One region of the Lactobacillus sp. ESL0677 genome, then DNA from elsewhere that is predicted to be linked to it. Evidence: riboswitches for the same ligand, from Rfam matches in the RefSeq annotation. Region 1 holds a riboswitch; each other region holds the start of a gene.
The links. A riboswitch is a leader RNA that binds a small molecule or an ion and turns the genes downstream of it on or off. The one in region 1 is predicted to bind lysine.
Positions count from the first base shown of each region.

Region 2: linked by a shared signal. The riboswitch ahead of OZX76_RS00470 (ABC transporter substrate-binding protein/permease) and the one ahead of OZX76_RS09215 (amino acid permease) in region 1 are both predicted to bind lysine.
Region 3: linked by a shared signal. The riboswitch ahead of lysA (diaminopimelate decarboxylase) and the one ahead of OZX76_RS09215 (amino acid permease) in region 1 are both predicted to bind lysine.

Region 1 covers NZ_CP113946.1:1,879,383-1,890,308, reverse strand. The annotation lists gene OZX76_RS09220 (C39 family peptidase) at 1-1,044, opposite strand, end outside; lysine riboswitch at 1,180-1,356, shown strand; gene OZX76_RS09215 (amino acid permease) at 1,455-2,819, shown strand; partial or broken gene OZX76_RS09210 (transposase) at 3,090-3,350, opposite strand; gene OZX76_RS09205 (DUF6198 family protein) at 3,707-4,348, opposite strand; gene OZX76_RS09200 (MarR family winged helix-turn-helix transcriptional regulator) at 4,442-4,900, shown strand; gene OZX76_RS09195 (PRD domain-containing protein) at 5,106-5,996, shown strand; gene OZX76_RS09190 (beta-glucoside-specific PTS transporter subunit IIABC) at 6,129-8,105, shown strand; gene OZX76_RS09185 (6-phospho-beta-glucosidase) at 8,130-9,575, shown strand; gene OZX76_RS09180 (histidine phosphatase family protein) at 9,588-10,418, shown strand; gene OZX76_RS09175 (MFS transporter) at 10,502-10,926, opposite strand, start outside.
Region 2 covers NZ_CP113946.1:83,042-93,967, reverse strand. The annotation lists gene OZX76_RS00480 (MFS transporter) at 1-360, shown strand, start outside; gene OZX76_RS00475 (pyridoxamine 5'-phosphate oxidase family protein) at 427-846, opposite strand; lysine riboswitch at 1,040-1,218, shown strand; gene OZX76_RS00470 (ABC transporter substrate-binding protein/permease) at 1,327-2,937, shown strand; gene OZX76_RS00465 (ArgE/DapE family deacylase) at 2,961-4,115, shown strand; gene OZX76_RS00460 (hypothetical protein) at 4,190-4,423, opposite strand; gene OZX76_RS00455 (ABC transporter substrate-binding protein/permease) at 4,789-6,408, shown strand; gene OZX76_RS00450 (amino acid ABC transporter ATP-binding protein) at 6,408-7,157, shown strand; gene OZX76_RS00445 (helix-turn-helix domain-containing protein) at 7,206-7,958, opposite strand; partial or broken gene OZX76_RS00440 (AAA family ATPase) at 8,476-8,718, opposite strand; gene OZX76_RS00435 (MFS transporter) at 8,794-10,182, opposite strand; gene OZX76_RS00430 (MarR family transcriptional regulator) at 10,309-10,773, shown strand; gene OZX76_RS00425 (aldo/keto reductase) at 10,787-10,926, shown strand, end outside.
Region 3 covers NZ_CP113946.1:1,747,667-1,758,592, reverse strand. The annotation lists gene dapB (4-hydroxy-tetrahydrodipicolinate reductase) at 1-700, opposite strand, end outside; gene dapA (4-hydroxy-tetrahydrodipicolinate synthase) at 693-1,619, opposite strand; gene OZX76_RS08605 (N-acetyldiaminopimelate deacetylase) at 1,637-2,791, opposite strand; gene dapD (2,3,4,5-tetrahydropyridine-2,6-dicarboxylate N-acetyltransferase) at 2,796-3,503, opposite strand; gene lysA (diaminopimelate decarboxylase) at 3,522-4,811, opposite strand; lysine riboswitch at 4,896-5,072, opposite strand; gene OZX76_RS08590 (aspartate kinase) at 5,242-6,609, shown strand; gene dapF (diaminopimelate epimerase) at 6,609-7,601, shown strand; gene OZX76_RS08580 (ABC-F family ATP-binding cassette domain-containing protein) at 8,155-9,699, shown strand; gene OZX76_RS08575 (TetR/AcrR family transcriptional regulator) at 9,794-10,474, shown strand; gene lepA (translation elongation factor 4) at 10,452-10,926, shown strand, end outside.

The DNA of each region.
Region 1 (10,926 bases):
TTGAGTGAAATTAGTAGTGACATAGGTTAGGACAGGGTTGCCGCGTTTAATAGCGGCAATGAGGTCTGACTCGTGTGCGCCAGTTAAGTCACGCAAGTCTGTAAATTTACGTCCCCAATTTAATAAGGCAGACGGAAAGATTGCTTCAAAACGTCCCGTGACATTTTCGTAAGGTGAACCGCCAAAACCATGATACGGATTATAATCTGGAGCCAGCGGCATTTCATCGATAAAAGTTTGATAATCCGTTGTTTCCAACTTGTGCTGGTAATGAAGTCCCATTAATAAGGCGGCAGCTTCACAACCGTTTTGAACGCCCCAAAACATCTGGTTAATATTTTCGGTAATAAGCAGGTGTGGTTGCTGGGGGGTTAAGTGGCTGGGATAGTTATGCAAGATGCAATCAGTTGTCGGAATAAAAGTATCGGGAGCAATTTGAAGATATTCATTGCCAAATATATCCTCTTTGATTGCTTTAATCTGTAGCGATGTTGCTTGGTTAATTTTCTGCAAGTTTTGCCCTAAGTGATTGCACGCAATTGTGCCGCAAGGATTAACAATCAGCGTTTTTTCTTGGCATAAATCATGAGTACGTGTAATTAACGGCTCGCCGTCAAGCCAGATATCACATTTATTAACCCAAGTACCAGCTGAAGTTATAAGCCAAGTTTGCTGAAATATATCTTCTCCCTGACCGATAAATTGCAAATTACTGGTTAATGGTAACTTTTTAAGTAGTTGATGCTGCTGGGAATAAAAACTAGTTCCGTGGCAGTTTTTGACTTTTCCCCATTTAACTTGAGTAAAAAGTACAAGTTTATTAAAATAATTTAATCCTTTAAAATATGCATCGCTAAATAAAAGCAATCCTTGTGAAGTATCGAAGTAAATATTTTGACTATCATCTTTAACTAAATTATCGGTTAATAATTCTTGATTTAATTTACAAGGCACTGCAACTTGAAAATTAACATTAGTTAGAACAGCTGCTTGGTTACTAACAACAATAGGTTGTGCGTTGTGAAAGTGATGAATGATTTCCATGCAGGACTCCTTTCAAGTGATTAAATCTATCATAGCATATTATTTCTAATAAAATTGGAATAAGTTAAATAATTATTAAAGCAATGTATTGACAAATAATGCTTTTTGTCCTAATCTTTTTTTAAGTTAAGGAGCCAACATATTAGAGGTTGCGATAATTACTAACTTAGCAGGAGTACACAAAAGCAAAGATTGTTAATCGAAGAATTATCGCCGAAATCAAGAATTTGTTTGTGCAAGTTTTTGGTTGGGTTGCAGGACAATATCTTGCAAACTGTCTTGGATTATTGCCCAAGGAGCGCTATTTGATTTGTCTAAAATGATTAATTATAGCCTTGTTGTTTTTAGGACAATGAGGTTTTTGTTTGTGCAACTTTTTAAGTTGGCCTGATTTTTTAAGAGGTGTTATTTTGAAGGAAAAGAGTGAAGAGAACGCGCCGCAGCTGAAGAAGACAATTGGTGTGTTTGGTGGGAGTAATATTTTAATTGGGATTATGATTGGCTCAGGTATTTTTTACATTGGGTCGTATGTCTTGCAACGGTCACAAATGTCGATGGGCTATGCACTTTTGGCATGGCTAGTTGGTGGTCTAGTTACATTAATGGGAAGTCTGTGCTTTGCGGAATTAGGAGCAATGAATCCCGAAACTGGTGGGATTTACGTTTATTTGTCAGATGCATATTCACCAGTAATTGGTTATATGTTTACCTTTCAAAGTATGGTGATTGGTGGCCCTGGGTCAATTGCGGCGATTGCGATTGCATTGCCGATGGCTTTGACGACCTTTTTCCACTTTGATGATTTAACTGTAAAAACAGTTGCAATTTTATTAATTGTTATTTTCACAGTTATTAATTATTTTGGTGTTAATGTTGGTGAATGGGTGCAAAATTTCTTCACGGTGCTAAAGATTTTGCCATTAGTTTTAATTATTGGTCTGGGTGTCTTTTTTGGTCACTATATGCCTAATTTGTCACTGTCATTACCTGCTGGTCATGGTAATGTGATTGATATTATTCAAATGGTGGCCTTTGCGGTAATCGCATCTCTTTGGGCATTTGAGGGCTGGACTAACTTGAACACAGTTGCCGGTGAAATGAAAAACCCGCAAAAGAACCTGCCGCGAGCATTGATTTTATCGGTTGGTTTTACAACAGTTGTTTATGTGTTGTTCAACTTTGCGATTTATCGTTCATTACCTGCTAAAGCAATTGCTAAGTCAATTAGGGCTGGTCAATTGTACTTAGGGACTAATGTGGCCCAGACATTTATGGGCTATGCAGGTACAATTTTGGTTGCTGTAACAATGGTTTTGGCAATGATTAGTTCATTAAACGGAATGATTTTAGCCTTTTCACGTTATTACTATGCCGTTTCTAAAGATGGCTTATTATGGAAGACATTTGAGCATATTCATCCAAAATACCGGACACCTGATCACGGCTTAATTATGCAAATGATTATTTCAATTGCGCTCGTTTTAACACGAGACTTAAATGAATTGACTTCCTTAGTTGTCTTCAGTGGAGCAATTTTTAATCTGTTATCAATTTTAGCCGTTCCGGTTCTACGTCACCGCAAACCAAATGTCACAAGACCATACAAAGTTTGGGCTTATCCGTGGACAGTTATCATTGCTGTTATTGCCTTCTTAATTATTTTGATTAACAATTTCTTTGATGATCCAGTGACTTCATTGTTAGGTTTACTAATTCCAGCAATTTCTGTTGGTGTTTATTACTACTTTAGACATAAGTACCCAGTTAATGAGTAGAACTAGAAGTAAATAATGACTAAAGAAAAAATTATTGCAGAAGCCAAGGCGATCAAGCCCGACCCAAGTTTTTTGAATATAACTGAAACTTGAAAGCAGTAAAACTAGCCAAATCCTCTGTGAGATTTGGCTTTTTTTGTCCTAAATTATGTTTTATTTGCGTCCATCCAGCTGATTTTGGATAAATCTTGGTAGTAGCTTAATAAAGTTATCTATTACTTGCCCAATCTTTTTTGTAATTTCTTCTTTGACTGCTTTTAGCGCAGTTAGCAGGTAGACCAATGCTTCTTCGCAGGCTAAATCTGGTAATGCATCATTCATTAGATAGAACAAATCTCCGATTGTTCGTTCATCAACTGTCTGTCTTTGCTGCCATGCTAGTAACTCATAAGTTAAGGCGGTAATGGCAAAGTAGCCGCATTTTCCATCATAACTTTGAATCTGTGATTTATCTAAAGTTAGATACTGCTTAGCTGCTTTGAAGAAAGTCTCTATTTGCCATCTGCTGCCATAAAGCTGAATAATTTTTTTGACCGCAATTGATGTTTGGTAGTAGCCAAACAAAGTAATTTCTGCCGGTTGATCAAAACGGCATAAAGATTTTCTAGCAAAATGTGACTTGATCAGCCATTTGATTTACCCGAGCAAATAATTTAAAAGCGAAAACTACAAATAGCAGCAGGTGAAGGCTTAAAGATTATTACCCACAAAAAGTTGACACTAACACGCTATTCTAGGTAACTGCTAGCTTTCAAGTTTCAGATTTATAATAAAATTGAACTAAATTAATTATTAAAGTAATATACTGAAAAATAATATTTTTCAAATTAAGAAGTCAACATAGTGGGGCTTCTGATAATTTTTAACTTAGCAGGAGCGCTATTTTATTAGCTTAACTTACTTTTGATACTGCGAAATAGTTTTACAAGTGGGCCAACACAAAGAGCGGATATAATTGTTCCTTCACGAATACCAACTAAAGAATGAAAGTAGATTAGTGCAATTGCTAATGCAATAACGACCATACTAAAGTCAACAATTACTTTAGTAACTGCAAATTTTTTCTTTAATGACCAAGCCATTGCTCTGGCCAAACCTTCTCCGGGTAAAATAATTGAACTTGAAGATATCTCTAAGAATACACCAATTGCTAATATGACAATACTTAAGATTGTTAAACTAATTTGTTCTAAGTAATTATGTGGTTTAACAAAACTGAAAACTTTCATGAAAAAATCAATTAAAAAGCCAAAGCAACTTCCCGGAATAATCTGAAGTAAATTGAGAGTACTAAAATCTCTTCTTAAAAACAGGGCCTCTAATAAAACTAAGATTATCATAAAAATAATGGTTAAATTGCCGATCGATACTGGTAAAAGATAGCTGACAACATTAGGGATACTGGCAATTGGCGATGTTCCTAGAGCAGCCAGCTTTGACAAGGATACACCAATTGCCATGATACTTAGACCACAAAATAAAATTAATAGATTACGAGGGTGAAAAGCTTTGATTAAACTGTTTTCCAAATTAGCAACTTCCTTTATAATATAAATGATTAATTTATATTATAGTTTATCATCAATTTAGTGGATAAGTCCATTAATTGACTAGAGGTATGTATGAAATATTATTATTTAAGTAAATTTATTGCTGGTATTTATCGGCAATCCAAAAATGAATTTAACCAGCAGCTTGCAAATTTGAACTTACGAGCAACCCAAAGTGATTTGCTATTATTTATTGTTGAGCATCCTAATTTGATGCAGCGTGAGATAGCTCAACAAATGGTGATTGATCCTAGTTTGTTAGCTAAAGATTTGCAAGTATTATTGCACCAGAAATTGATTACACGTAATAAAGATAGTGCTGATGGACGTGTTAAGCGGATTACAGCTACAACTAACGGTAAAAGTGAAGTACTTAAATTAAAACAGGTGATGGAAACGTGGTGGCAGAATTTATTTGCACAACATCAAGAATTAAATACTACTGAATTTTTTAAACAACTAGAAATGGGGTATCAAGCTATTTGCTTTCGTGATACTAATGTATCATCAGTTGTTAATAAGCATAATTAATTTTACTAGAATAATTAATTAATAAAGAATAACGCTGATAAAAAATATGTAAATAACTATTGAAATCGCTTTAATACTGATTTATAATTTTAAGAGTAAATAAGCGTGTTACTGATTCGATCAGGCATAAACCTATAAATAAACAATAACTCATAATCTGCTATTGGTTATTTATAGGTTTTTTTATTAAAAAGAGGTTAGCAAAGTGAAATTTGTCAAGAATTTTAATAACAATGCTGCTTTAGTGTCTGATGAGTCGGGCGTTGATTGGGTGGTTATTGGTAACGGGATTGGCTTTGGTAAAAAAGCTGGTGATGAGATTGACGAGAGTAAGATTAGTCGCCGGTTTGTCGCAGTTGAGAAGAATATTGAGTTGGCCAATAGTATTAGTGATATTGATACGCGTACATTAGCACTGACAACTGAGGTCATTCAGATTGCTTCAGAAAAGTTGCAGACCAAGTTTTCTGATTATCAATATTTTGCTCTAGCTGATCATATTGATTTTTTGCTTAAAAGAGCTGATGAAGGCATTGACTTAGGACAAGAAACGGTCCGGTGGGAGATTCGTAAATTATTTCCTAAAGAGTACGATGTTGCCCTAACGGCGATTAAGTTGATTGAAAAAAAGACAGGCATGACTTTACCACGCAGTGAAGCTGTTTATCTGACATATCACTTTATTAATGCTGGTTCAGATCAGACTAAGCTGCAGGATACGATTAAGATTACTAAATTAATCCGTGGTGTGATTGCCATTATTGAATATCAATATGGGATGCAGCTTGACACGGAATCATTTAATTTTAACCGCTTCATGACCCACTTGCGGGCTTTTATGGTTCGCCATATTTGCGGTATTAATGATGAAAGTGGTAGTGAGCTTGATCGGTCGCTGCTGGAATTAATGAAGGCAAAGTATCAGACAGCTTATGAAACGGTCTTAAAGATTGGTACTTATTTACAAAAGCAAGCTGGTTGGCAGTTGCAGCCTGATGATCAGGTTTATCTGACCTTGCATGTCTGGCGGGTAACGCATAGACAGAATAGTTCAAATACTGATGACGAGACTAAGCAACTGACAACTGACAAATAACATAGTTTATCTGGTGTGTTACTGGTAAGGCAGGCATTAACCCGAGAACAATAAAAGAGCATACTTGTTAATAAGCAAGGGCAGACTCTTTATGTTCACGAGTTTTTATTTTGCTTAGTTTAGGAGGAAAAAATGGCTTACGAAGATTTAAGTCAAAAAATTATTGCCAATGTCGGCGGTAAAGACAATGTTGCTAGCGTTGTTCACTGTACGACACGGCTGCGTTTTAAATTGAAGGACGAAAAGAAGGCTAATGATGCCGCAATGAAAGCTACTGATGGGGTGCTTTCGTTAGTTAAAGCCGGTGGTCAATATCAAGTAGTCATTGGTAATAATGTTGCAGATGTGTACGATACTTTAATTAAAGTCGGCGGCTTTTCTGATGGCGGAACAGTTGCTGATGACTATGTTGATACCAGCAATATGAGTTTAATGGATCGTTTCATTGATTTGATTTCTGGGATTTTCAATCCAATATTAGGTCCCTTATGTGCAACTGGGATGATTAAGGGCTTCAATGCCATGTTTTTGTCTTTGGGTTGGTTAACAAAAACTTCTGGTACCTATATTATCCTAAATGCAATTGGTGATAGCTTGTTTTACTTTCTACCAGTTATTTTAGGTATTTCGGCTGCTAAAAAGTTTGGCATCAGTAGCTACCTAGGAGCAACAATTGGTGCAGCCCTATGTTATCCTACAATTGTAGCTATGACTACTAGTAAGACTACTTTGTATACTTTGTTTAAGGGAACAATCTTTCAAGCACCAATCCATATAACCTTTTTAGGACTTCCAGTAATTTCGATGAACTATACTTCATCAGTTATCCCAATTATTTTAGCTATTTGGTTTGCATCTAAGGTACAGAGATTTGCTAAGAAGATTATTCCTGATGTTGTTAAAACTTTCCTTGTACCCTTTATGGTATTGCTGATTACTTTACCAGTAACTTTTATAATTATTGGACCTGTTGCAACTTGGTTAAGTAATATTATTTCTTCAATTTGTGTGGGTGTTTATAATATTAGTCCAATTTTAGCCGGTATCTTAATGGGTGCGTTTTGGCAAGTATTTGTTATGTTTGGTGTTCATTGGGGCTTTGTTGCGGTTGCCATGGCTAATTTGGCCTCACAAGGATTTGACCCAATTATTATTTTGAGTCAAGCAGCTTCTTTTGCACAAACTGGTGTTGTTTTGGCAATGTTTTTTCAGACTAAAAATGAAAAAACCAAGAGTTTAGCATTTCCAGCTTTTATCTCTGGGATCTTCGGTGTTACTGAACCAGCTATTTATGGTTTGACACTGCCAAGAAAGCGACCATTTATTTTAAGTTGTATTGCGTCAGCCATCGGTGGTGGATTAATTGGACTGTTTGGAACTAAGAATTGGATGATGGGTGGTTTAGGTATATTTACTATCCCAGCTACTATTGGTAAAAATGGTGTAGATTCAACAGTTTATGGCTATATTTTGGCAATAATTGCTGCTACAATTTTAGGCTTTGTTTTCCAAATGCTATTTGGCAAAAAGAGCGTTGACGCTCCTCTTGATGGCGAAGCTGCGCCAGCTGTTGCTACTGCTGAAAGCAACGCTAATGCAGAAGTGAAAGAAATTGACAAGGATGTGGCTACCTGTGATGCTCCTAAAGCTTCTGTAACTCCGGAAGATGTTGTTGCACCATTAGCTGGAGAAGTTGTTGATTTAAAAGATGTTAAGGATCAAGTGTTTTCAAGTGGTGCGATGGGTCAAGGCGTTGCGATTGAACCAAGTGACGGCAAAGTTTGTTCACCAGTAGACGGAACGATTGCCATGGTCTTCCCAACAGGTCACGCGATTGGACTTAAATCTGTTAATGGTGCCGAAGTCATGATTCATATTGGGATGGACACAGTTGAGCTTGATGGTAAAGGTTTTAAGACCCTAGTTGAGAAGGGGCAAACAGTGAAAGCTGGTGAGCCATTAATTGAATTTGACATTGATGCAATTAAGAAGGCAGGTTATGTTGTTACCACACCTGTGATCGTAACTAACTCAAAGGATTATAATGAGGTTAAGGTAATTGCCGACGGTCAAGTCAAGATTGCCGATAAATTGTTGGCTTTAAATTAATATAAAAGAAAGGTTGCTAAGAGAATGACTACAAATAATTTCCCTAAAGGCTTTTTATGGGGCGGCGCCACTGCTGCTAACCAATTAGAAGGTGCATATCAAGAAGGCGGCAAGGGCTTGTCACTACCTGATGTTTTACCAGGCGGTAAAAAGCGGATGTGGCTTGCTAATGAACCTGATTTTGATTTTACGATTGACCCTAATAAGTTTTATCCAAACCATATTGGGATTGACCACTACCACCACTTCAAAGAAGATATTGCACTGTTTGCAGAAATGGGCTTTAAGTGCTACCGCTTTTCAATTGCGTGGTCACGGATTTTTCCTAATGGGGATGAAGCTGAACCAAATGAAGAAGGCTTGAAGTTTTACGACGCCTTAATTGATGAATGTTTGAAGTACAAGATTGAGCCCGTAATTACGATTTCACACTATGAATTGCCATTGAATTTAATTACGAAGTACGGTGCTTGGAAGAACAAGCAATTAATTGACTTTTATGAGCGGTTTGCGCGGACAGTCTTGACTCGTTACCACGACAAAGTTAAGTACTGGATGACTTTTAACGAAATTAACAGTGCTGCTCACTTCCCAATAATGGGTCAAGGATTGGTAGCTTCTAATGGTGCTAACGACAAAAAGAATATTTATCAAGCATGGCATAACCAATTTGTTGCAAGTAGCAAGGCTGTTAAGATTGGTCATGAATTAGACCCTGATTTACAAATTGGATGTATGATTTTATACGCAACTACTTACAGTTATGACTGTGATCCAAAGAACCAATTGGCTTCATTACAAGAAAACCAAGCCAACAACTTCTTCTGTGCTGATGTGCAAGTACGTGGTCACTACCCAACTTATACTAAGAGTCTGTTAGCTCGTAATGGCGTTAAGTTGAGTGACATTGATTACACGCAAGAAGAATTAGATCTGCTGGCTAAGTATCCTGTTGATTACATTGGCTTTAGCTACTACATGTCATCTGTAATTGATGTTACGCATGATAATCAGGAATCAGCTAATGGTAATATGATGGGCGGAGTTAAGAATCCGTTCTTAAAGAGTAGCGATTGGGGCTGGCAAATTGACCCAATTGGCTTACGGATCGCGTTAAACCAACTATCTGATCGCTACCAAAAACCTGTTTTCGTTGTTGAAAATGGTCTTGGTGCAATTGATAAGCCGGACGAAAATCACTACGTTGCTGATGATTACCGCATTGACTATTTGCGCGAACATATCGAAGCAATTTCTGGTGCAATTGATGATGGTGTTGATGTTATGGGCTACACTCCATGGGGTTGTATTGACTTAGTCAGTGCTTCAACTGGTGAAATGTCCAAGCGTTACGGCTTTATCTATGTTGATGAGGACGATCATTGTGAAGGTACTCTTAAGCGTTACAAGAAGAAGTCATTTGACTGGTATAAGAAGGTAATTGCGACTAACGGTCAAGATTTGGGATAAATGGTAATAATTATGAAAAAATGGCTCAAAACACTTATTTCATTTGTTAGCGTAATTACTTTGTTTTTAGTTGGTACAAATGTGACCGAAGCTAAGAGCACTAAAGCAGCTAATAAGCCAGTAACAATTTATTTGGCACGGCATGGAGAAACCACGGCTAATGTAATGCACCTTGCTCAAGGCTGGAGTGATTTCACTTTGACTGATAATGGTGTTAAAGGTGCACAATACCTCGGTTTAGGTTTAAAAGGAGTTAAATTTAGAGCAGCATATTCTGGTGATTTAACTCGCCAAGAAAAAACAGCACAAGGTGCTTTGGATTATTCTGGCAATAAGAAGATTAAATTACAGATTGATCCACGTTTGCGCGAATGTAACTATGGCAGTTATGAAGGTAGACAGGATATTGGCAAAAATGTCCCAGAAATCGCAGAGTACTATGGTTATAAGGATGTAGCTGACTTCCAAGCTAAAACGGGTAAATTGTTCCAAAACAAGATGCAAGACGGTTATTATGCTTTAGACAAGGCTAATAAATTGAACACGACTTTGCCAGAACAATATCGCGCTGAGCAATCAACAACTGTTCAAAAGCGAATGACTGCCGCATTGACTGCAATTGCTAAGAAGCAACAAAAGAAGGGCGGCAATGTTCTTGTAGTTAGTTCAGGGATGTCGATTAATATGTTCTTGTCAGCTCAAGACTACCCAGAATACCAAGGCGTTGGTATAGCTAATGATGCTGTTACTAAATTAGTTTACAAAAATGGTAAATTTAAATTAGCAGGACCTATTGGTGATTTGAAGTATTTCAATGCTGGTAAAAAAGCAGCAGATAGGTAATCAACTTATTAACTACCCCTTTCAGAAAGTAAAAAAGTCTGATCACAAATATTGTGACCAGACTTTTTGAATGCCATTAAATGTTATTTACTTTGCTTTTTCAGACTGAAGAAAATAATCAGAATGAAGTTGATTAATAGGGTAAAGCCCGTTGTCCAAAAGACAGTCGCATAATTGAAGACACCGGAAATAATTGATCCCATCATGGAACCAAAGACAGACCCAACAGCTTGGAATGACTGATTGTAACTAAAGATTCGGCCAAAGCTTTCCATTGGTGTATTAAGAGTTAAGACCGTTTGGGCTGCTGGCAGCATTGCGGCGCTAGCAATTCCAAGTAAGAATCTTAATCCGGCTAAGACCCATGGTGAATGGGTCAAGGCCATTGGGGCAAAGAGAACAGCACCGACAATTAAGCCTAAACGTAAGATCTTCAAAGGTCCGATTTCATCCATTTTGTGGCCCACGCTTGATGCAGCAAGCAAAGTCCCAAGACCCGGAGTTGCGG
Region 2 (10,926 bases), 230 kb from region 1:
ATGGTGCTCATTACTTTACCCGCACTATGTTTAATCGTTTTTGCCGTTAGTCCCAGCGTTTACACTTTAAGCATTTGTATTATTGCTGTCATGCTTAGCTGCATCCCTGTTAGCACGTGGATTTCACGGATTCGAATTAGACGGACTGAAGTTACAATTCAATCTGGTCAAGCTAGCTTTATCACCTTTGGTTCTTCAATTCTTGACGTCTTCTTCGGAACAATTGTTGCTGGCATTTTTGACTTACTTAAAAAGCCACTTTTACTGCCAGCATTTATTGCGATTATTACCGTCTTTGTCTTCCTAATTCTCGGTAAAGACATGACGGCATACGAAAAGACCCCTGTTGTTAAAAATTAAAAATCAGCACAAAAAAACACGCTAGGCAATTCTGTCTAGCGTGTTTAAGATTAGTTATTCAGTTTATTAGTAACCGCGGCGTTCTGGTGCACCTTCAACCAATAAGTCACCAGCTTCTGGAACATGTCCTAATTGATAAATTCTTTCAACATCAATTACAACAATGGCTGTACCATCGCCAAGGCTGCCCTTTTCCTTAGCAGCTTTATATTCTTCTGAGCCAGGTTGGTAAACATGAGCTGTACCTTCAAAGCGGTAGCCAGTTCCAGCTGCCTTGTTTGATACAGCAACGGCTGCCTTACCAGTAGCCTTTAAGTTTTCGTAAGCAGTCTTACTTGTCCATTCAACGTAAGCTAAGTGTTCATCATCGTAAACCTTTAATGAACCCTTAGGACCTACTTGAGGATTACCATCTTTGTCAGCTGTTGCTAAGAAAGGAAATTCGCTTGTTACTAAATCTTGCATTTCTTGTGTTAATTTTGCCATCTATATGACCTCCTGAAAATCTTACATAACCTTGCTTATATATACACTATAAAGTAGTCACTTACAAAATACAAGTAAGATGCTTACTATTTGTTTTTAAGTCTAAAATTAAATATTATTAAATTATTTTTTAATAATATAGTTGACAATCATCAAAATTTAATTTAGTATTTTCATCAAGTTAAATAATTTCCAATGCAATAGAGGTCGCGACAATTACGAACCTAATCTAAGCACGCGTGATGCAAAGATGATTAGTGTCAAGAATTGCCGCCGAAACCAAAATTTTATCCGCCGTAAGATTCTGGTTGGGCTGCAGGAACAGATTCTGCAGACTGTCCCAAGTTAATCTTGGGGAGCGCTATATGATTTGTCTAGATATGATTGATTATACCTCGTTGTCTTGAAAGATAACGAGGTTTTTTATTTACGCTTTTTATTGTATTGGCTTTATTTGAAAAATATTTGGAGGTTTTCAAAATGAAGTCAAGATATAAGTGGTTAACCGCAATTTTTGCAGTCCTAATCAGTTTTACCATCAGTGCATTTTTTAATATTCCCTCAGTCCAAGCTGCTAAAAAAGACGATGGGGTATTGAAGGTCGCAATGGAAGCTAACTACTCGCCCAACAATTGGACCCAAACTACATCGGCTAATGGTGCCGTCCCAATTGACGGCTCACATACCTATGCCAACGGCTATGATGTTAAGATTGCCAAAATTATTGGTAAAAAGTTGCATCGTAAAGTAGTCGTACTTAAGACTGAATGGGATGGACTACTCCCCTCATTAACCAGTGGCAAGGCCGACTTAATTATTGCCGGAATGAGCCCAACACCTGAGAGAGCTAAAGCAATTAACTTTACCAATGCTTATTGGAGCGGTATTTTTGTTGTAATTACTAAGAAGACTAGCAGATTCGCCAATGCCAAGAAGTTGACAGACTTTAAAGGGGCTAAATTAACCTCACAACAAGGTACGTTTCACTATAAATTAATTAACCAATTGCCCGGAGTTAAGAAGGAACCTGCCATGAGTGACTTCTCTGCAATGCGGCAAAGTCTGGTTTCTGGGACAATCGACGGCTATATCGCTGACTCAACCGAAGCCATTTCATTCAAAATGGTTGATCCGGACATTAAGGCGGTAAAACTTAATCCAATGCATGGCTTCCATGTCACCAAGGAACAGATGGTTTCTTCAATCGGTGTTGCTAAGACTAATCCTAAGCTGCTTAAAGACGTTAACCAGATCTTAGCAGGGATTTCTACTAAAAAACGCCAAGAATTAATGACGGCAGCTATTAAAGAACAACCTAAGACAACTTCAAAGAAGGGTAAAAATGGTAAGCCAGAGCCGTGGCTTATCTCCATGCTCAAGCAATACGGCGGCATGATTATGAGCGGGATTGGCATGACCTTATTACTAGCAGCTGTCGGAACAGTTGCTGGCTTCCTAATCGGCTTAGTCGTTGGAATTGTCCGCACAATTCCTGAACCTACTACTCGCGGTAAGCGTTGGAGCTTGAAATTTATTAATTGGCTCCTATCAGTTTATATTGAAGTCTTTCGGGGTACGCCAATGATGGTTCAAGCGGCCGTAATTTACTATGGTATTGCGCAATTCTGGCATCTTAATATTGACAGAACTGCCGCTGCTTTAATCATTGTTTCGATTAATACTGGCGCATATTTGGCCGAAATTATCCGCGGCGGGATTATTTCCACTCCTGATGGTCAATTCGAGGCGGCCAGTGCGCTGGGAATGACTCACAGCCAAAGAATGTGGCACATTATTCTGCCGCAAGCAATCAGAAATTGCCTTCCTTCAATTACCAACGAGTTCATTGTAAACATCAAGGATACTTCAGTTTTGAGCATTATTTCTGTTTCCGAATTATTCTTCGTTGGTTCCACAATTGCCAGTCAAAGTTTCAAGTTCTTCCCAACCTACCTGACAATTTCCGCAATTTACCTGATTTTAACCTTTACTATCACGCGGATTTTCAACTTAATTGAAAAACACCTCGATGGCAATCAGAATTACAATTTAATGGCCAACCAGATTCAAGTTGGTACACAAGACAAATAATTATTTAATTGATAGGAATTACTATGGATAGACAGAGACAAATTAAGTTATTACAGGATTTAATCCAAATAGAAACCATTGACGACCACGAAAAAAGAGTCGTTGACTATGTTGCGCAGCTATTCGCGCCTTTTGGTGATCGCGTTCGCATGACACGTGTTCCCTACCAAGGTGATCGCGAAAGTGCGGTTATCTCAATTGGCCCCACTGACGGCAATTTCAAGCTCGGCTTTTCCGGTCATATGGACGTGGTTAACCTTGGTAATCGTGCAGCTTGGCGTGATGATCCGTTTTCTGGTAAATTGTACGACCATGACACCAAAATGTACGGCCGGGGCACGACAGATATGAAGAGCGGCTTAGCGGGGATGATTGGCACGCTCATCACTCTACTCGAAGATAACGTGCCTTTAACAGGGGAATTGCGTTTATTAATGTCTGTTGGTGAAGAAACTGGGCAATGGGGCGCTGAAGAATTAACTAGGGAAGGCTTTATTGACGATTTAGACGTTATTGTCATCGGTGAAGACTCCAACCTTGATATTTCTTATTCCAATAATGGCGACATTGATTACACTGTCACCTCTTACGGCAAAGTCGCTCACTCTGCCCAATTAAATGTTCTCAACGCTATTGATAGCATGACCGATTTTATCCAATTAGCCAACAAAAAATTACGTCACTTGCCACTAGTCCATGAAAAGTTAGGTCCTGTACTGCACAACATCACAATGATTTCTGGCGGTGATCAAGTTAACAGTATGCCTGACAAAATTGTTGCTCGCGGCAACATTCGCATTAACCCGTTCTACACGGTTAAAGACATTCAAAAGATTTTAGAAGATGTAATCAATGAAGTTAATCAAATGCCGCAGCACCATTTTGAATTGCAGTATGATTATTTAGGCGAAGCCGTCTCTGGTGATGAAAACAATGAATACGTGCAGGCGGCTCAGGAATTACTTGCTGCCGTTTTAAAGCGACCAGTTAATTTGGTAACCGAATCAGGCACCACCGATGCTTCTAAGTTTGTCAATAGTCCAACAGCACCAACGATGTTTAGCATTGGGCCGGGCAATGACAGCTGCCATCAAATTGACGAGTACGTTGATATTCCCGACTACTTAGCAGCATGCAAGTTTTATCTGAAATTTGCTCAAAAATATTTAACGGAATAATTTTCAACATAAAAAAGCACCGTTCTTAATTAAAAAGAATGGAGCTTTTTTATGTTACTTAATTAAATTTCGGCTCATTTCAATAAAAGGATAAACGAAGTTATTTGTTTCCCATCTGGCGAAATAGTCTTTTTAAAGCGTGTATTACTATCTGCATGAAGAAATTCTTTGTCTTGCTTCAAAACTCGAAAAGCCCATGAATTTCTTGTTTTAAATAAATTTGTTTCTTTAGTTAGATCAGCTGGATTTTGCATAAATCTCTTTTCTTTTATCTTGTAGATACATATTGGCAAATTGTACTTACGCATTCAATTTATCTCATTCTCTATAAATAAATAGTTGACAAAGCAATCTTTTTAGCCTATGCTTTTAGTCAAATTAAATAATTTCCAATGCAATAGAGGTCGCGATAACCACGAATTCAGTCGGAGCTGGCAAAGAGCTAAGATGGCTGATGTAAGGATTACCGCCGAAACGAAAACAATACTTGTCCGATTATTTTTGTTGGGACGCAGAAGCAAATTCTGCGGACTGTCCCGGTTTCCCCGGGGAGCGCTATATGATTTGTCTAAATATGATCAATTATAACCTCGTTGTCTTGAAAGACGATGAGGTTTTTATTTACGCTTTTTATTGTGTTGGCTTTATTTGAAACGTTTTTGGAGGTTTTAAAATGAAGTCAAAAAGTAAATGGTTTACCGCGTTAATTGCGGTCTTGCTTGGTTTAGCAGTGGGATTAAATTTCAAGTCCCAGACTGCTTATGCCAAGGATAATGGCGTCTTGAAAGTGGCCATGGAAGCCAACTATCAGCCCTACAACTGGACCCAAACTAATAACGCTAACGGCGCTGTACCGATCGACGGTTCACACACCTATGCCAATGGTTATGATGTCAAAATTGCCAAGATCATTGGCCAAAAATTACACAAAAAAGTGGTTGTCTTCAAAACCGAATGGGACGGATTGTTGCCAGCCCTAACTAGTGGCAAGGCCGATTTAATCATCGCCGGAATGAGTCCAACTGCTGAACGTGAAAAAGCAATCAACTTTTCTAATCCTTATCGTCGGAGCACATTCGTTGTCATCACTAAGGTTGGCAGCAAATATGCCACTGCCAAAAAGCTGTCTGACTTTAAGGGCGCTAAATTAACTGCTCAACAAGGAACTTTCCACTACCAATTAATTAAGCAATTGACTGGCGCTAAACGTCAACCTGCCATGCGTGACTTCGCTGCCATGCGGCAAAGTTTAATTTCAGGCACAATTGATGGTTACGTAGCCGAAGATACTGAAGCAACTTCATTTAAGTTGGTTGACCCAGATATTAAAGCTATTCCCGTCAGCAAAATGCCTGGTTTCCACGCCACTAAAGAAGAATCAGTTACTTCAATTGGGATTGCCAAGCCTAACAAGCAGCTGCTCAAGCAAGTTAACCAAATTTTAGCAACAATTTCTAATGCTCAACGAGTTAAGTTAATGAACACTGCCGTTAAACAGCAACCAAAGACCGACAATTCTAAGAGCAAAACTGGAAAGCCAGAAAACTGGTTCGTTTCCATGTGGAAGCAATACGGCGGCATGATTATTAGTGGTATCGGGATGACGCTATTACTAGCATCAGTTGGTACCATTGCCGGATTCTTCATCGGTTTAGTTGTTGGTATCATCCGGACAATCCCTACCCCAACTACTCGCGGTAAGCGTTGGGGCTTAAAGTTCATCGATTGGCTATTATCCGTTTATATCGAAATCTTCCGGGGCACACCAATGATGGTTCAAGCAGCTGTAATTTACTATGGGATTGCCCAATTCTGGCACCTTAATATCGACAGAACTGCAGCTGCATTAGTCATTGTTTCCATTAATACTGGTGCATATTTAGCCGAAATTATCCGCGGCGGGATTATCTCAACACCAGAAGGACAATTTGAAGCTGCCAGTGCTCTAGGGATGACTCATAATCAGAGAATGTGGCATATTATTCTGCCGCAAGCTATTAGAAACTGTCTGCCATCAATCACTAACGAATTTATCGTTAACATCAAGGATACTTCAGTTTTAAGTATTATTTCTGTTTCGGAATTGTTCTTCGTTGGGACCACGATTGCTAGTCAAACGTTTAAGTTCTTCCCAACTTACCTAACAATTTCTGTAATCTACCTAATTCTGACCTTTACAATTACTAGAATTTTCAACCTAATTGAAAAGCATCTGGAAGGCAGTAAGAACTATAATTTGATGGCCAATCAAGTTCAAGTTGGCCCAACTGAAAAGACGGAGGTTAACAAATAATGACACAAGCAAACAGTACAATTTTAAGTTTAAAGCACATTCAAAAGTCTTTTGGTAATCACCAAGTATTGAAGGATATTTCTTTTGATATTAAAAAAGGCGAAATTGCTACAATTATCGGGCCTTCTGGCGGTGGTAAATCAACTACTTTACGCTGCATTAACATGCTAGAGGAGCCTAGTGCTGGTGAAATTGATTTCCACAGTGAAAATGTACTAGCTCCCGGCTACAACCGGAATATCTACCGGGCCAAAGTCGGCATGGTTTTCCAGCAATTTGACTTATTTGAAAACAAAGACGTCTTAGCCAACTGCATGGTTGGTCAAGAGCTGGTCTTGAAGCGTTCCAAAGAAGAAGCCCGCAAAATTGCTATCAGCAACCTTAAAAAAGTCGGCATGGCAGAATACATTAATGCTCGTCCTAAGCAATTGTCTGGTGGGCAGCAACAACGGGTCGCAATCGCCCGCGCGATTTCAATGGATCCAGAGATTTTATTATTCGATGAGCCAACTAGTGCCCTTGATCCAGAAATGGTCGGCGAAGTACTTAGCGTTATGAAGGACTTAGCCACTACCGGATTAACAATGATTATTGTTACTCATGAAATGGCCTTTGCCCGCGATGTTTCCGATCAAGTCCTCTTTATCAGCGATGGTGTTATTGCCGAACAAGGTAGTCCTGACCAATTACTTAATCATCCACAAAACGAAAAAACTGTTAAGTTCTTACGTAACTTCCAAAATAATTAAAAATAATCATAAAAAGAGCCAACTTACTAACAAGTTGGTTCTTTTTGATTAATTAAATGGCCACCACGGGAAATTTTTATTCACTCTTAATGCAGTAGATGCATGCTCTGGTCCTGTTGATTCTTTAAATGGCGTATAATCATCCGGTATTGTTTCACGCATTTGTAGAGGTATCTCACTCTTTTTAACTAAGCGAGCTGCATATACATATGAGCCCTTATGCATGACATAAGCCCAGCGGTGCTTTAAGTCGTATTCTCCAGTAGAAAACTTTAACCACGAACCATGACTAAAAGCATCGTCAGTAACATACGCATCCACTTTTTGTGGAACTTTAAGCCACACCTTCTTCTCGGTTTTACCATGTTGCTCGATTCCACGTTCTTTTTTCACTTCGACTTTATCCGGCAAAACAGCATAACCATACTTCGTTTCTAAAAATGGGTTAAAGCGGTCAATCCACTCCATTTGATTTGCCCGGCCATAGCCTAAAACGCAGAGCCATATTAAAATCACGGTAAAGATACTGCCAATAATTATCAAATAACGGTGGTATCTCCGTTTATCATTTACATCCGAACTAATTTTCTTAACCATTGCGTTATTGTCTCCTTTCAATAAAGTGTCAAGCGGAACCGCCAATAGGACACTTAGTTCTACCAAAGTGTCCAAATTAGGATAGCTCAATGAATTTTCCCAGCGCGACAACGTTTGGCGCGTCACATGTAACTTATCTGCCAACTGCTGCTGCGTTAAATTCATTTCTTGCCTTTTTTCACGTAAAACATGCGCTAATTCCATTTGCACTTTACTTCCTTTCTAAACAATAACTTAACAATATCTGCCGCAAAAGTAACGCAATTATCATGTTACATCGGCGCCAGAAGCGGCTTAATCAATAATTTTATCTTAAATGATGTTAATTAAAAAGAGCCAACTTACTAACAAGTCGGTTTTAATGGTTGTACACTAAATCCTGTTGATGAATACCTTGTGGTATTATGTTAACAGGATATTTTTGTACAAAAAAGAGGCCCCAGCCACCACTTAAAAAGATTGGAGTTTTGACTATGACCTCTATTGATAACTATTCAACTAAACTTTTGCTTAATATTAAAGACAATAACCTCACTTTTTCTGCTACTTATTTAGCTGCCGATCAAGTTACTAGGGTTTTAGTCGCTTAACTCAAGCTCCCTTTAACTGCTTGTCCCACTTGTCAAACTCCCTTAGTTCACAATGGGCACTATCAGTCATTAATTCATTATCACTCTTATGATGCTTCACAGCCAATCCAGATTGAACTGCACAAACAACGCTGGCTTTGCTGTGCAATAATTTCTGCTAAAGTCGTCTTGCCAACACCTGGCGGGCCCCAAAAAATCATTGAAGATAATTGCTGGCTCTCAATCATCTCACGTAATATTTTCCCATTGCCAAGCAATTGCTCTTGCCCCACAAATTGTGCCCAATTTTTAGGCCGAACACGACTAGCTAAAGGAGTATTATTTTCACTACTTGTAACTAATGAGCCTTGCTTCGTTACTCCATCTTCTTTTATAAATTCTATTTTTCAAAACCTATTATACAAGTTTTTGAAGAATATTTTTAAAGTTATCAGCTAAGTTAACGTAACTTATTGCCGTTTTACAATTACTCTGCCCCAGACAACTGTGATTAAACTGATTACACAAAGAACAGCTAAAATGCCATAATCCAGCTTACTACCTAATGCAGTAGATGCAGCTAAACTACCACCATGTGATTGAGTAGTAGCAATTACAGCTGATAAAACACTAGTACCGAATGAACCCGCATACTGCTGCGTTGTGTTAAATAATGAATTTAAAGCCGCGTTTTCCTGACGAGTAATCTGCAAACTAGCGTCTGATAACGTGTTGCTAAAACCCAAATTAAAACCGCCCCGCATTAAAATATAGATTATGCCAATAGTTAAAGTAGTAATAAAACCCGTAGTTCCGAAAAAGAGTAATGATCCCGTTAGCATAATTAAGCTTGACCACAACATTGAACTAAAGGCTTGTCCATGATCGAATATTTTACCAGCAAGAGGCGAAACAAACGCTCCCACCAATGCACCCGGCAGTAATAATAAGCCAGCAATAAACGAGCTCTGATGCAAACAATCTTCAACAAAAATAGGAATAACAAATGAAATACCAATATTGATAAATGCTAAAATAAAGTAGTTAACCCACCTTAAAGCAACCAATGGTTGTTTCAACAAGCGAAAGTTCAAAATTTTACGTGATGAGCGGTGCAAATGCCAAGCTAAGACAAACGCAATTACGACAGAAACTAATAGCAAACCAATAAAGCTAAAACTAGTAAAACCAAATTTACCAGCATTGGTAAAAGCTGTACTTAAACTGCCAAGCATCATCGTTAATAATAAGACCCCAAGCCAGTCAAACTTTTGTAATGTGCCTTGAGGCGCTAAATGAATATATTTTTCACCCATAATTGCAGTGATGATTAAAATAGCCAGCGCTACAATAAAAATCCCTCGCCAAGACCAAAAAGAAGTTAATGTGCCGCCGTAAGTTGGACCCAAGGCCGGCGCAAAAGAAATCACCATCTCACTAAATCCCATATAACTGCCCCTCTTAGATTGCGGAACTAAAGTCAGTACTAAATTAAACAGTAAGGGTGTTGAGATTCCTGTAGAAACAGCTTGTAATAAGCGACCACTAATCAGCGCAACGAAGTTCTGCGCACTTGCACAAATAATCGTTCCCACTAAATTGAACGTAATCGCAGCCGTAAACAGATTATGAGCATTAAATCTTTGATTAAGATAACCGGTGGTGCTCATAATAACTGCAACCGTTAGTAAGTAGCCAGATGTTACCCACTGGACCGTTCCTAAAGATACATGTAATTCTTTAGCCAAAGTTGGAAAGGTTACATTAAGTGAGGTTTCAACCAAAATCCCTAAGAATGACAACATTGCTGCTGCAATAATTGCCAGCTTAGTCTGTTTATCAACATCTTTATTTACCATATTGTTTGACATCCTTTCTAGTAATTTATAAAATTAAAAGCATATAGTTTCCTAGGAAATTATTTACTTAATAAGTTTACTACTAATCATTTGTGATGCAACTATTTAAATTTATAAAGGAATACTATGACTAAATATCAACAAATTTTAGCTAAATATTATCATCTGCTAGCTTTAGACAACAATGAAGATCAAGAAAAGAAATGGTTAGTTGCTCAAGATTACCTTGCCCAAAATTTAAGCACCGTACACTTTCATATCTTATCGTATTTATTAGCTACGCCTCACGCAACAGCGACCGAAATTCGTGCACACTTAGGCGTACTGCGCGGAACACTCTCTAAACGCTTAACCACTTTAATTAAAAAAGGTTTGGTTGTCGCTAATCAAGATCAAGCAGACGCCCGCAGCAAGCACTATACCTTAACTCCAGCTGGTATCCAGCTAGCACAGTTACATAATCAACTACTGCAAAAAAAGGATCAACAATTAGGACATGTACTTGATCGTTTTACTAACGAAGAATTATCAACCATTGATCATTTCTTATCCGATCTAGTAACTGCTGAAGAAAATATTAATTATCATTAGAAAGGCAAATAAAATGAATATTCCTACATTTACTCTAAGAAATGGACTACAATTACCCGCAATTGGCTTTGGTACTTCTGGCATTAAGGGCAAGGCCGGCATCCAAACATTAACTGCCGCAATTAACAACGGGTATCGCCTAATTGATACTGC
Region 3 (10,926 bases), 130 kb from region 1:
CACCGGACATAAATGAGTTGCGGTCAAATGAGTCCTGTCTGATAGTTAGGGCTTCACCAGCACCGCCAAACAAGACTTGCTCGTGGGCGACATAACCGGGTAAACGCACCGCGTGAATTGGTACACCGTAATAGTCACCGCCACGCGCGGGGTTGTCGTTAAAGTTGGCAGCTACTTGGGAAGCACGACTTTGCGCGATTTCCTGAGCAGTTTTAATTGCCGTGCCCGATGGGGCATCTTTTTTATCAGCGTGGTGCATTTCGATGATTTCTGCGTTAGGGAAGTAAGCTGCCGCCATTTTGGCAAACTTCATTAATAAGACTGCTGACAAACCAAAGTTGGGTGCAATAATGCCGCCGACTTTTAGTTGCTTAGCCAAGTCTTGTAGTTCGGTAACTTGCTTATCGGTTAATCCTGAAGTTCCGATAACTGGCCGCATCTGATGCTCAAGTGCGAATTTTGTATTAGCATAAACAGCACTAGGAGTAGTGAAATCAAGCCAGATGTCAATTTGACCAGTTATGTCTGCCAGACTGGTAAACACTGCGGCATCAGGGTCTAAGTTATAGTCATTTGGGTTTAGGCTATGCAAGTGCGGCGATAAGACTGCAGCTAGCTTGTAGTTGGGCACTTTTTGCACTAACTTGACTGCTCTTTGACCCATTGCCCCGTTAAAACCGGCGATTAAAACTCTAATCATGGTTGACTCCTAACTGCAAATTAATTGGCTGACTTAAGTCACCGTTTGCGATTCCAAGAGCGTGTGCAAGTTGCCTTTGTTCATCATCATTTAAGTTAACGATGGGTAAGCGACAACTGCCAGTATGAAAGCCTTGGGCATTGAGTGCTGCTTTAACGCCAGATGGCGATGGAAACATAAATAGTGCTGCCATCTTAGGTGTTAGCTTACGCTGCCAAGCTCCAGCTTCGGCAATGTTCCCAGCATCGAGCGCCGCGTACATTTGGCTCATTTGGTCACCGTAGAGGTGAGAAGCAACGGAAATTATCCCTTGAGCACCGACTGCTTTGGCTGCTAAACTTTGCGCGTCTTCGCCACTGAAAATGAGAAAATTATGGGGTGCATGTTCAACCAAGTATTCCAAGTCCTCAACGGTTGTGCACTGCTTAACGCCGATAATTTGGGGATTTTTAGCTAATTCCAAAATCGTCTGATTGCTCATCGTGACACCGGTGCGGCCAGGGATGTTATAAATAATGATTGGTAAACTCGAGTGTGCTGCAACTGCGGTAAAGTGGGCGATCATCCCGCGTTGGTTGGGCTTGTTGTAGTAAGGAACCACTACGAGTTGAGCTGCCAGTCCCTTGATTTGACTGACTTGCTTGCTCAATTCAATTGTTGCTTGCGTGTTGTTTGAACCCGTGCCAGCGATAACCGGTACGCGACCCGCCGCAATCTCAACAAATTTTTGATAAAGTGCCAGCTTTTCTTCATTAGATAGGGTGGCAACTTCGCCAGTGGTGCCACCAACGACAAAGCCTTGACTGCCATGAGCTATTAAGTGATTGACTAACTCTTCAAGGCCGTGATAATTGATTGTGCCATCATCGTTAAATGGCGTGACGATGGCTGTTAAAATCTCTGCATTTTGTAATAACATTGTTAATCCTTTCTATATTAATTGTTCTTCATTCGTCTTTTTAAAAAGCCAGTAACTGTTTTGACGCCTATTAAGATGGCCCCTTCGTCAGGATTAAAAGTAGCGGAATGCAGCGAGCCGTGCTGACCAACGCCTAACCAGAACATTGCACCCGGAATTTGGCTGGTTAAATAACCGAAGTCTTCGCCGGTCATTGCTGGCTCAGTTGCGACAAAGTTGACTTGAGGTGATTGCTTAAGAAAAGTAATCAAATCTGCAGTTAGTTGTGGGTCATTCACGACTGGAAAATAGCCGCTTTGATTGAAGCAAATTCTAATGTCGGCCCCATAGCTTGTGGCCACGCCAGCAGCTACTTCGCGCAATCGCTGCTTAATTAAAGTAATCATGTCTTGAGTTAACCCGCGAATTGTCCCCTCAATGTGTGCCGTGCCAGCAATAGCGTTACGAATATTGCCCGCCGTCATTTTGCCTAAGGTAATAACACCGGCTTTTAACGGATCAATACTACGTGAAATAATTGTTTGTACTTGGCTGATGAATTGCGCAGCGGCAACAATCATGTCGTTAGCGTTTTGCGGGTAGGCGGCATGGCCATCTTGCCCAGTGAAACCAACGTCAACTTCGGTAGTTCCAGCAAATAATGTTCCCTGTCTAGTTCCGATTGTTCCTACTGGTAATTGCGGTGTATCGTGGAGCGCGTAAATTTCGTCTAAGGCAAATTGCCCGGTAAACAGGTGCTGATCATACGCGATTTTAGCGCCACTTTCACTTTCTTCAGCCGGCTGAAAGAAGAAAACCAAATTATCTTGTGGCTGATGATTGGCAAAATAACTCAAAGCGCCAAGGGCAATGGTCATGTGTAAGTCGTGACCGCAAGCGTGCATGATGCCGGGATGCTGCGATTGGTAGGACAGGTCGTTTTGTTCAGTAATAGGCAGGCCGTCAATGTCTGCGCGATAACCGATTGTCTTTTGGGTGTTTTTCCCTTTAACAAAAACCATGATTGCAGTTGGTAATTGCGGAAAAGTCTTGATTGTTAAAAATTGCTGTGGTAATTCATCAATTAGCTGCAACAATAATTTTTGGGTTGCCGTTTCTTTTAGTGCCAATTCAGGAATTTGGTGCAATTGGCGTCTAATTTTAATTAAATCTTGTTCATTAAATTGGGTCATGCAGTCACAGCTTTCGCAAGCTAGTTTCCAGACCAGTTTTACTCTTTGTCTGGTCGTCAACTTGCTTAATTACTTTGGCCGGGACGCCGATAACGACGGTATTAGGAGCAACATCTTTGGTCACCACAGCCCCAGCACCAATTACGGCTCCAGTGCCAATTTGGATGCCTTCAAGTATCGTGGCCCCAGCGCCAACTAGAACATTGTCGCCAATTCTGACGGGCTCGGCCGATGCTGGTTCAATTACGCCAGCTACCACTGCGTTAGCGCCGACGTGGACGTTTTGCCCAATAATTGCTCGGCCGCCAATCACCGTTCCCATATCAATCATCGTATTAGCGCCAATTTCTGCCCCGATATTAATCACCGCGCCCATCATAATTACGGCTTGCTTGCCGATTTTGACGTGGTCGCGAATAATCGCACCGGGTTCAATGCGGGCGTTAATCTTGGTGTAGTCGAGTAGCGGCACGGCGGAGTTACGAGCATTGTTTTCAAGACGATAGTGAGTAATTTGTGCTTTATTTTCGGTTAAAAATGGCTCAATCTCGGCCCAGTCACCAAACAGAAGCCCAATTTTATCGTCTAAAAAAGCCTGAATGCTTTCGGGGACAGTTAGGTTAGTTAAATTTCCTTGGATGTAAACCTTAACCGGCGTCTTTTTGGGTGCGTTACTAATAAAATCAATAATTTCTTGTGCAGTTTGCTTCATTGCTTTTCCTCATGTTACTTAAAGATAATTTAGGTCTAGACTGGTTAAATCCGTAATTGATTCGCGCTTGACGACGAGTTTAGCGTGGCCGTTTTTCACAAAGACAACGGCTGGACGACCTACACGATTGTAGTTGGAAGCCATCGAGTAGCCGTAAGCTCCCGTTGCAAGCACTGCCAAAATGTCACCGGGTGTACTTTCAGGTAGCGGCTGATCTTTAATCAGAATGTCACCGGACTCACAATAGCGCCCAGCAATTGTCACGGTTTCTGTTGGCGTAGCCTCTGGTCTAGCAGCTAAAACTGCTTGATATTCGGCTTGGTAAAGGGCGGGGCGAATATTGTCACCCATGCCACCGTCAACGCTAAGGTAAGTGCGAATACCGGGAATTATTTTGCGCGCCCCGATTGTATAGAGGCTGTAGCCAGCTTCACCAACGATCGAGCGCCCCGGCTCTAGCCAAACTTCTGGCATAGTCAAGTTAGTTTGAGCGATTTCTTTTTTCAGCGTTTGAATCATGTCGTAAACAAACTCCTGCGGGGCTAATGGGTGGTCGGCGTTGGTGTATTTAATACCAAAACCGCCACCAAAATTTAAAACCTGTGGCTGATAATGAAATTTTTCCTGCCAAGTGGCTGCTAGCTGAACCATTCTTTGTACTAGAGCCGTAAAGCCCGCAACTGCCATAATTTGGGAGCCGATGTGAGCGTGATAGCCGCGCAAGTTCAGTTTAGGATTTTGTAATACCTGTTTTAGTGCTTGTTCTGCCTGACCTGACTGAACGTCAAAGCCGAATTTGCTGTCGACCTGACCGGTTTGAATGTAGCGGTGAGTATGTGCCGAAATACCGGGCGCAATTCGCAGCATGATGTTAACCGGCTGCTTTTGCTGGGGCAGCAGCTTGTTTAACAATTCTAATTCGTAAAAATTATCAACAATGATTGTGCCGACGTGATTGTCAAGGGCTAACTGCAGTTCCGCAAGGGACTTGTTGTTGCCGTGAAAGCTAACATGTTCCATTGGGAATCCAGCTTGAACAGCAGTTATTAATTCGCCGGCTGAAACAACATCTAAATGCCCGTTTTCTTGTGCGATAACTTGGTCGATTGCTCTGATGGCAAAGGCTTTGCTAGCATAACTGATGGCGTATTTGACACCGGTTTTGTCAAAAGCTTTGTGAAAGTGTCGTAATTGCTGCCTAATCATGCTGACATCATAAACATAAAGCGGCGTACCAAAGTCCTTAGCGAGCTCAAGTGTGTCGCAATTGCCAATTGATAAGTGTCCTTGTGAGTTAACGTTAACCAAGTTGATTCCTCCCAAATTAGCTAACAAAAAAGGTTCTTTTGTTTGCGCTGAAACAAAAGAACCTGAATTAATATCTGGTATCAAATTGTCGGAAGCGCTCCGTAGATTTTCTACGACAGTCCATGATTTGTTCAATCATGGCCCAGCTATTAATTTTTGCTTGCAAATTAATGCTTCGGCAGTTTCCCCTTTTAATTAGCTTCATAGTTTTAGCAAAACTCAGCTAATTTACTAATGGTCACCGCGACCTCTTCGATTGCCTAAATATTATATTATTTTTAGAAACCTGTCAATAATTTTAATTAAAAAATCAAACCAGTTGATAATCCCAAAAATATTTTTCTTGCAGATTAAAAAATAAATGCTAGAATTGCAACTAATCTTTCAAAAATTTACCAGTAGTTTTTATAAAAAAGGATTAGACCAAAAAATGAAAGTAGTTAAGTTTGGCGGCAGTTCATTAGCAGATGGCCCACATTTTGAAAAAATTATTAAGATTATTACCGCAGATCCAGAGCGCAAAGTCATTGTGACTTCGGCACCAGGCAAGCGGGACAAAAATGATTATAAAATAACAGATTTACTAATAGAATACGCGCATAGAACGCTGGCTAATCAAAGTTTGTCTGCTATTCAGGAGCAAATTTGGCAACGCTATGCCGAAATCGGCAATCATTTTTCCGTGCCAAGTGAAGAATTGACAAGACTAAAGCAAATTTTATTGGACTTACCAAAAAAAGAATACCAAACTGATGATTATTTATTAGCAATTTTTAAAGCACATGGTGAAATCTTAAATGCACACTTATTAACGCTAATATTACAAAAATTAAACTTAAATGCACATTTTGCTGGTAGTGAAGAATTGGGGATTAAAGTGACAGATAATCCTCAAGCGGCCATGATTTTACCGGACACTTATGACAATTTAGCGCGGTATCATCTGCCAACTGGCTATCTAATTGTGCCGGGCTTTTATGGCTTAACGAAGCAAAAACAAATTGCTACGTTTTCTCGTGGTGGCTCGGATATTACTGGTGCTGTTTTAGCTCGCGGCTTTCATGCGGATGTGTACGAAAACTTTACCGATGTTGACGCAATTTATGCGGCTAACCCGGCAATTGTTGCGCATCCAAGGGCGATTAACAAAATGACTTATCGCGAAATGCGAGAACTATCATACGCGGGCTTTTCTGTTTTTCACGATGAAGCGATTTTACCGGCAATTGCGGCTAATATTCCGATTAATGTTAAAAATACTAACCATCCTCGTCTTAAGGGAACAATGATTGTTCCGACAAAGAACTTTCAACCAGTCAACGTGATCACGGGAGTAGCGACTGCAACCCACTTTTCGGCACTTTACTTACACCGATATTTGTTAAACAAAGAGGTGGGTTTTACCCTAAAATTGCTGCAAATTTTTTATAAATATCACATTTCATACGAGCATATGCCGTCAGGAATTGATGACTTGACAGTGATTTTTGATAATCGCCAATTTACCGCTGGTGTTCGCGAAAAGATGTGTCAGGAAATTCGGACGGAATTGCAACCGGATAGTCTGGAATGGATTGATGATTATGCCATTATCATGGTGGTCGGCGAAGGAATGCGGAACAAAGTTGGCGTGATGGCTAAAATCATTGAGCCACTTGCAGCCCGAAATATTGGTGTTCACATGATTAACCAGGGGGCATCACGAATTTCAATTATGCTGGGAACTAAACGTAAGGATGCTCCAGCAGCTGTTAGACAAATTTATAATAATTTTTTCACACAGAAAGCAAAAGAATAATGATTAATATAGAAAAAGTTCATGGGTCACAAAACAGCTTCTTTTTACTAGACCAAACAAAACTAGTGCAGCCACTAACAACGTCTGAATTAGAGCATCTGGCTGTTAAAATCACGGACACCAAAACAGGATTACTTGGTGGCAGCGACGGTCTATTGGTTGTCGAACCGGCAACTAACCAGACTGCTGTCGCGCGAATGCGTATTTTTAACAAGGACGGGTCACAAGCATTGATGTGTGGCAATGGTTTGCGCACAGTTACCCGATATTTAGTTAGTAAACTGCACAAGCGCAAGTTTTTAGTACAAACGGCTGCGGCAAATTTGCATGTGCAGCAATATCCAGACTTGGCCCCTAATGTGCCGGCTTTTAGTGTTGAAATTGCGCCAGTGTCGTTTGCAGCAAGTGAAGTTGGTTGGCATAATTTGTCCTTAACGAAAATTATTAATCAGTCGATCCCGAAGCTGGCTGCTAAATTGAAGTTTACTGCGCTAGCGGTTCCTAATCCGCACTTAATCAGTTTTGTCGATGATGTTCATGGGGCTCACGAAGCACTGCGCCGGTTGGGCCGGCAATTAAATCAACCTAATCCGTATTTTCCAGATGGGGTGAATGTTAGCTTTGCCCAAATTTTGGCGCCTAATCGGTTGTTTGTGGAGACTTATGAGCGCGGCGTTGGCTTTACCAACGCCTGTGGAACGGGAATGTCGGCGACTAGCTTAGCTGGGCACTTAACTTATCCAGAGCAGGTTGGGCTGGATGAGCTGTTGACAGTTTATAATCCTGGGGGATTGGTACAGACAAAAATCCACTCTGATGCTAATCGTTACTGGATCGAGTTAATTGGTAATGCGACCGTGACCCACCAGATATCGCTACCCGAAGAATGCTTGCATGAAGCAGAATTTGCGCATGATCAGATTAAGATTGCCGCAACTGGCGAGCAGGAAGCTTATTTAAAGTTTGTGTCTACTTTTAAAAATAATGGTTAAGAAGCAATGCTTTCTGTTTTAACAACGCAGATATAAATAAAAAGTCCACTAGAATTTAAAGATTCCAGTGGCTTTTTTGTAATTAGTGAATTAGTTATAAAAGAAAACATGCTAGGCTTAAAACCTAGCATGCTTCTGTAAGTGATTTAATGAATAGAGCATATTATCTTGCTCAATCCTGCTAGGTGTTTAATCTAGCAGGTAATAAACTTAATAATATCAAGATCTTAACTGCAAAAACTTATATATTTAGTAATTTTATAAGTTTGATAAATTATTAGATTTTAAAATAGTATAGTTAGTATTTTTTCTTTTCTTGATATAATAAATTAAAGCATAATTAATTGTGAAATTCAATACTAATTGTAAAAATATTAATTATTATGCAGTGACATGCAGTGACATAATGATTAATGTTGGTCTGCTACGGTAATTATTGCTAGTTATTTTCAGATTGCTGGCACAATTTTTAGCTGCCAGCTTCTTGTTTGAGCCAAAAGTGCGACTTTATTATATACTAGAGCGAGTTGTTTTAGTTCGAAAGGGATGGACGATGAGTTTACTAACGGTTAAAAATCTGGGTCAAAGTTTTGTTGATAAAACTTTGTACGAGAATGCGAATTTTGTCCTTAATAAAGAGGATCACATGGGGGTCACGGGACAAAATGGGGTTGGTAAATCAACCTTAATTAAGATTTTAACGGGAGAAATGTTGCCGGACGAAGGGCAAGTTAAGTGGCAGAATAAGGTTGATGTTGGCTACCTTGATCAGTATGCCAAATTAACACCGGGTGAAACAATCCGCGGCTTTTTGCGAACGGCATTTGCACCACTATATCAAAAAGAACGAGAATTAAATGAGCTTTATGCCAAATATGCCGAGAATGGTGCTGCCGAGTTACTTGAAAAGGCCGGTAAAGTTCAGACTTACTTAGAAGAAAATAATTTCTATGGTATTGATACGGAAATCGAGCGTGTTGCGTCGGGACTTGGTTTGGCAGAACTAGGTTACGATCATGATGTGGCGCAGCTTTCTGGTGGTCAACGTTCGAAAATTATTCTGGCCAAATTATTATTGCAGAACCCTGATGTCTTGCTGCTTGATGAGCCGACTAACTATCTTGATGTGTCACATATTGACTGGTTGGTTGATTATCTAAATGACTTCGCAGGTGCGTTTATTGTCGTTAGCCACGACTATGACTTTTTGGGTCGAATTACCAACTGCATTATTGACGTTGATGTCGGCACAATCACGCGCTATACGGGAACTTTAAAGCAAGCAATGCGCCAAAAAGAAGCTAATCGTGAAACCTATCTCAAGGCTTATGCTAATCAGCAGCGCAAAATTGCCAAAACTGAAGCCTATATCCGTAAGAATAAGGCGGGAACACGTTCTAAAAGTGCTAAGTCACGTGAACGTCAGTTAGCCCACATGGATGTTCTGACACCACCGAAGTCTAATCGACGTGCGCGATTTGAATTTCCCTACGTTGCAACGGCTTCTAACTTATTGCTGCAGACACAAGATTTGGTAATCGGTTATGACCACGCTCTTGTTAAAGAGGCATTTAACTTTTCAGTTGGCGGTAATGAAAAAGTGGCCATCACTGGTTTTAACGGAATTGGGAAAACTACTTTGCTTAAAACTCTGCTAGGGCAACTAAAACCAATTTTTGGTGACTTTGAGTTATCAACAACGGCGAAATTAGCCTATTTTAAGCAGGATTTGACGTGGCCGAATAACAATATGACGCCGCTGCAATATTTGCAGGAAGAATTTGAGCGGCAAAAGCCAAAGGAATTACGTGGTGCTTTGGCTCGCATGGGTGTGACGGCACAGCAGGCAATGAGTCCATTGAAAAAATTGTCTGGTGGTGAACAAGAAAAGGTTAAGCTGGCAAAGATGCAGTTTGAACCAGCCAACTTGTTGTTCTTAGATGAGCCGACCAACCACTTGGATCGTGATACTAAGGATGCACTGCGCAAGGCAATTGTTAATTTTCCTGGAGGCGTGATTATTGTTAGTCACGAGCGCGACTTTTTCCAAGGTGACTGGGTTGATAAGACAATTGATATTGAAACGATGAACCAATAAGTAAAAGGATCAGTTAAGCTGATCTTTTTTAATTAATTAAAATTGACCTTTGGTCAGTTTTGCGTAATAATACCTTTAAGTTAGAGGTGAAAAAATGCCAAATATTCATACAGTCCAGCAAAAACGTGCCAAACGCCAACTAATTATGCAGGCGGCCATGCAGCTTTTTGCCAAGCAAAGTTATACCCAAATTACGATGAAACAAATTGCCGATGCAGCGGGAATGGCTAAGGGCACGGTTTTCAACTATTTTGCAACCAAGGAAGACCTATTTATGAGTGTCTTGCTGGAAGACTACTGCGCCTTTTTTACTAAAATCATCAAGCAGGTTAGTCTCAAACGTGAAGTAACCCAGTCGGACTTTACTAACTTAATGATTAGTTCAACGCGAGAGTTAATTAATGGGCATGCGGAATTGGTGCGCTTAAATGCCATTCGCGGGCCGGTGCTAGAAGGTAAAGCCAATATGGCGGAGACGATTAAGCGCCGCAACCAGTTGTATGCGGTTAGTCAGGAATTGGGAACATTGCTGGCAACTAAAAGTAAGCAGCTGTTAACTCAAGGACAATTTAGTCATTTATTTATTATCCAAAGCGCAATTATCAGTGGCTTGATGAATATGTCCTCGCTTGCCAGCTTTAACCACCACCAAGTTGCTTTGACTTATCCCGATTTTACGATTGATTTAGTCGCGGAAGCTGAAGCCCAAATGCGTTATTATTTAATAGGATTTTTTGAGGAACAAAAACACAATGAAACAAGCACAAATTCGTAATTTTGCAATTATTGCTCATATTGATCACGGCAAGTCGACCTTGGCCGACCAAATTATGGCGTTAACCAAAACGGTTAGTGAGCGTGAACGCAGCGACCAGATGTTGGATGATATGGAAGTTGAGCAGGAGCACGGCGTCACTGTTAAGGCGCGGACTGTACGTAATTTTTATCGGGCACAGGATGGGCAGGAATATGAATATAATCTGATTGACACACCTGGCCATGTTGATTTCAATTATGAAGTTGCCAAAAGCTTGGCCGCAACCGAAGGGGCACTGCTGTTAGTAGATGCAACTCAGGGGATTCAGGCGCAGACGATTGCCAACTATCGCATTGCTAAGAAAAACAATTTAGCCTTAATTCCGGTGATTAATAAGGTGGATATTGCTTCGGCCGATGTTGCCCGTACACAGCAGCAATTACTTGAGCTGGATAAATCCTTTACGCCGG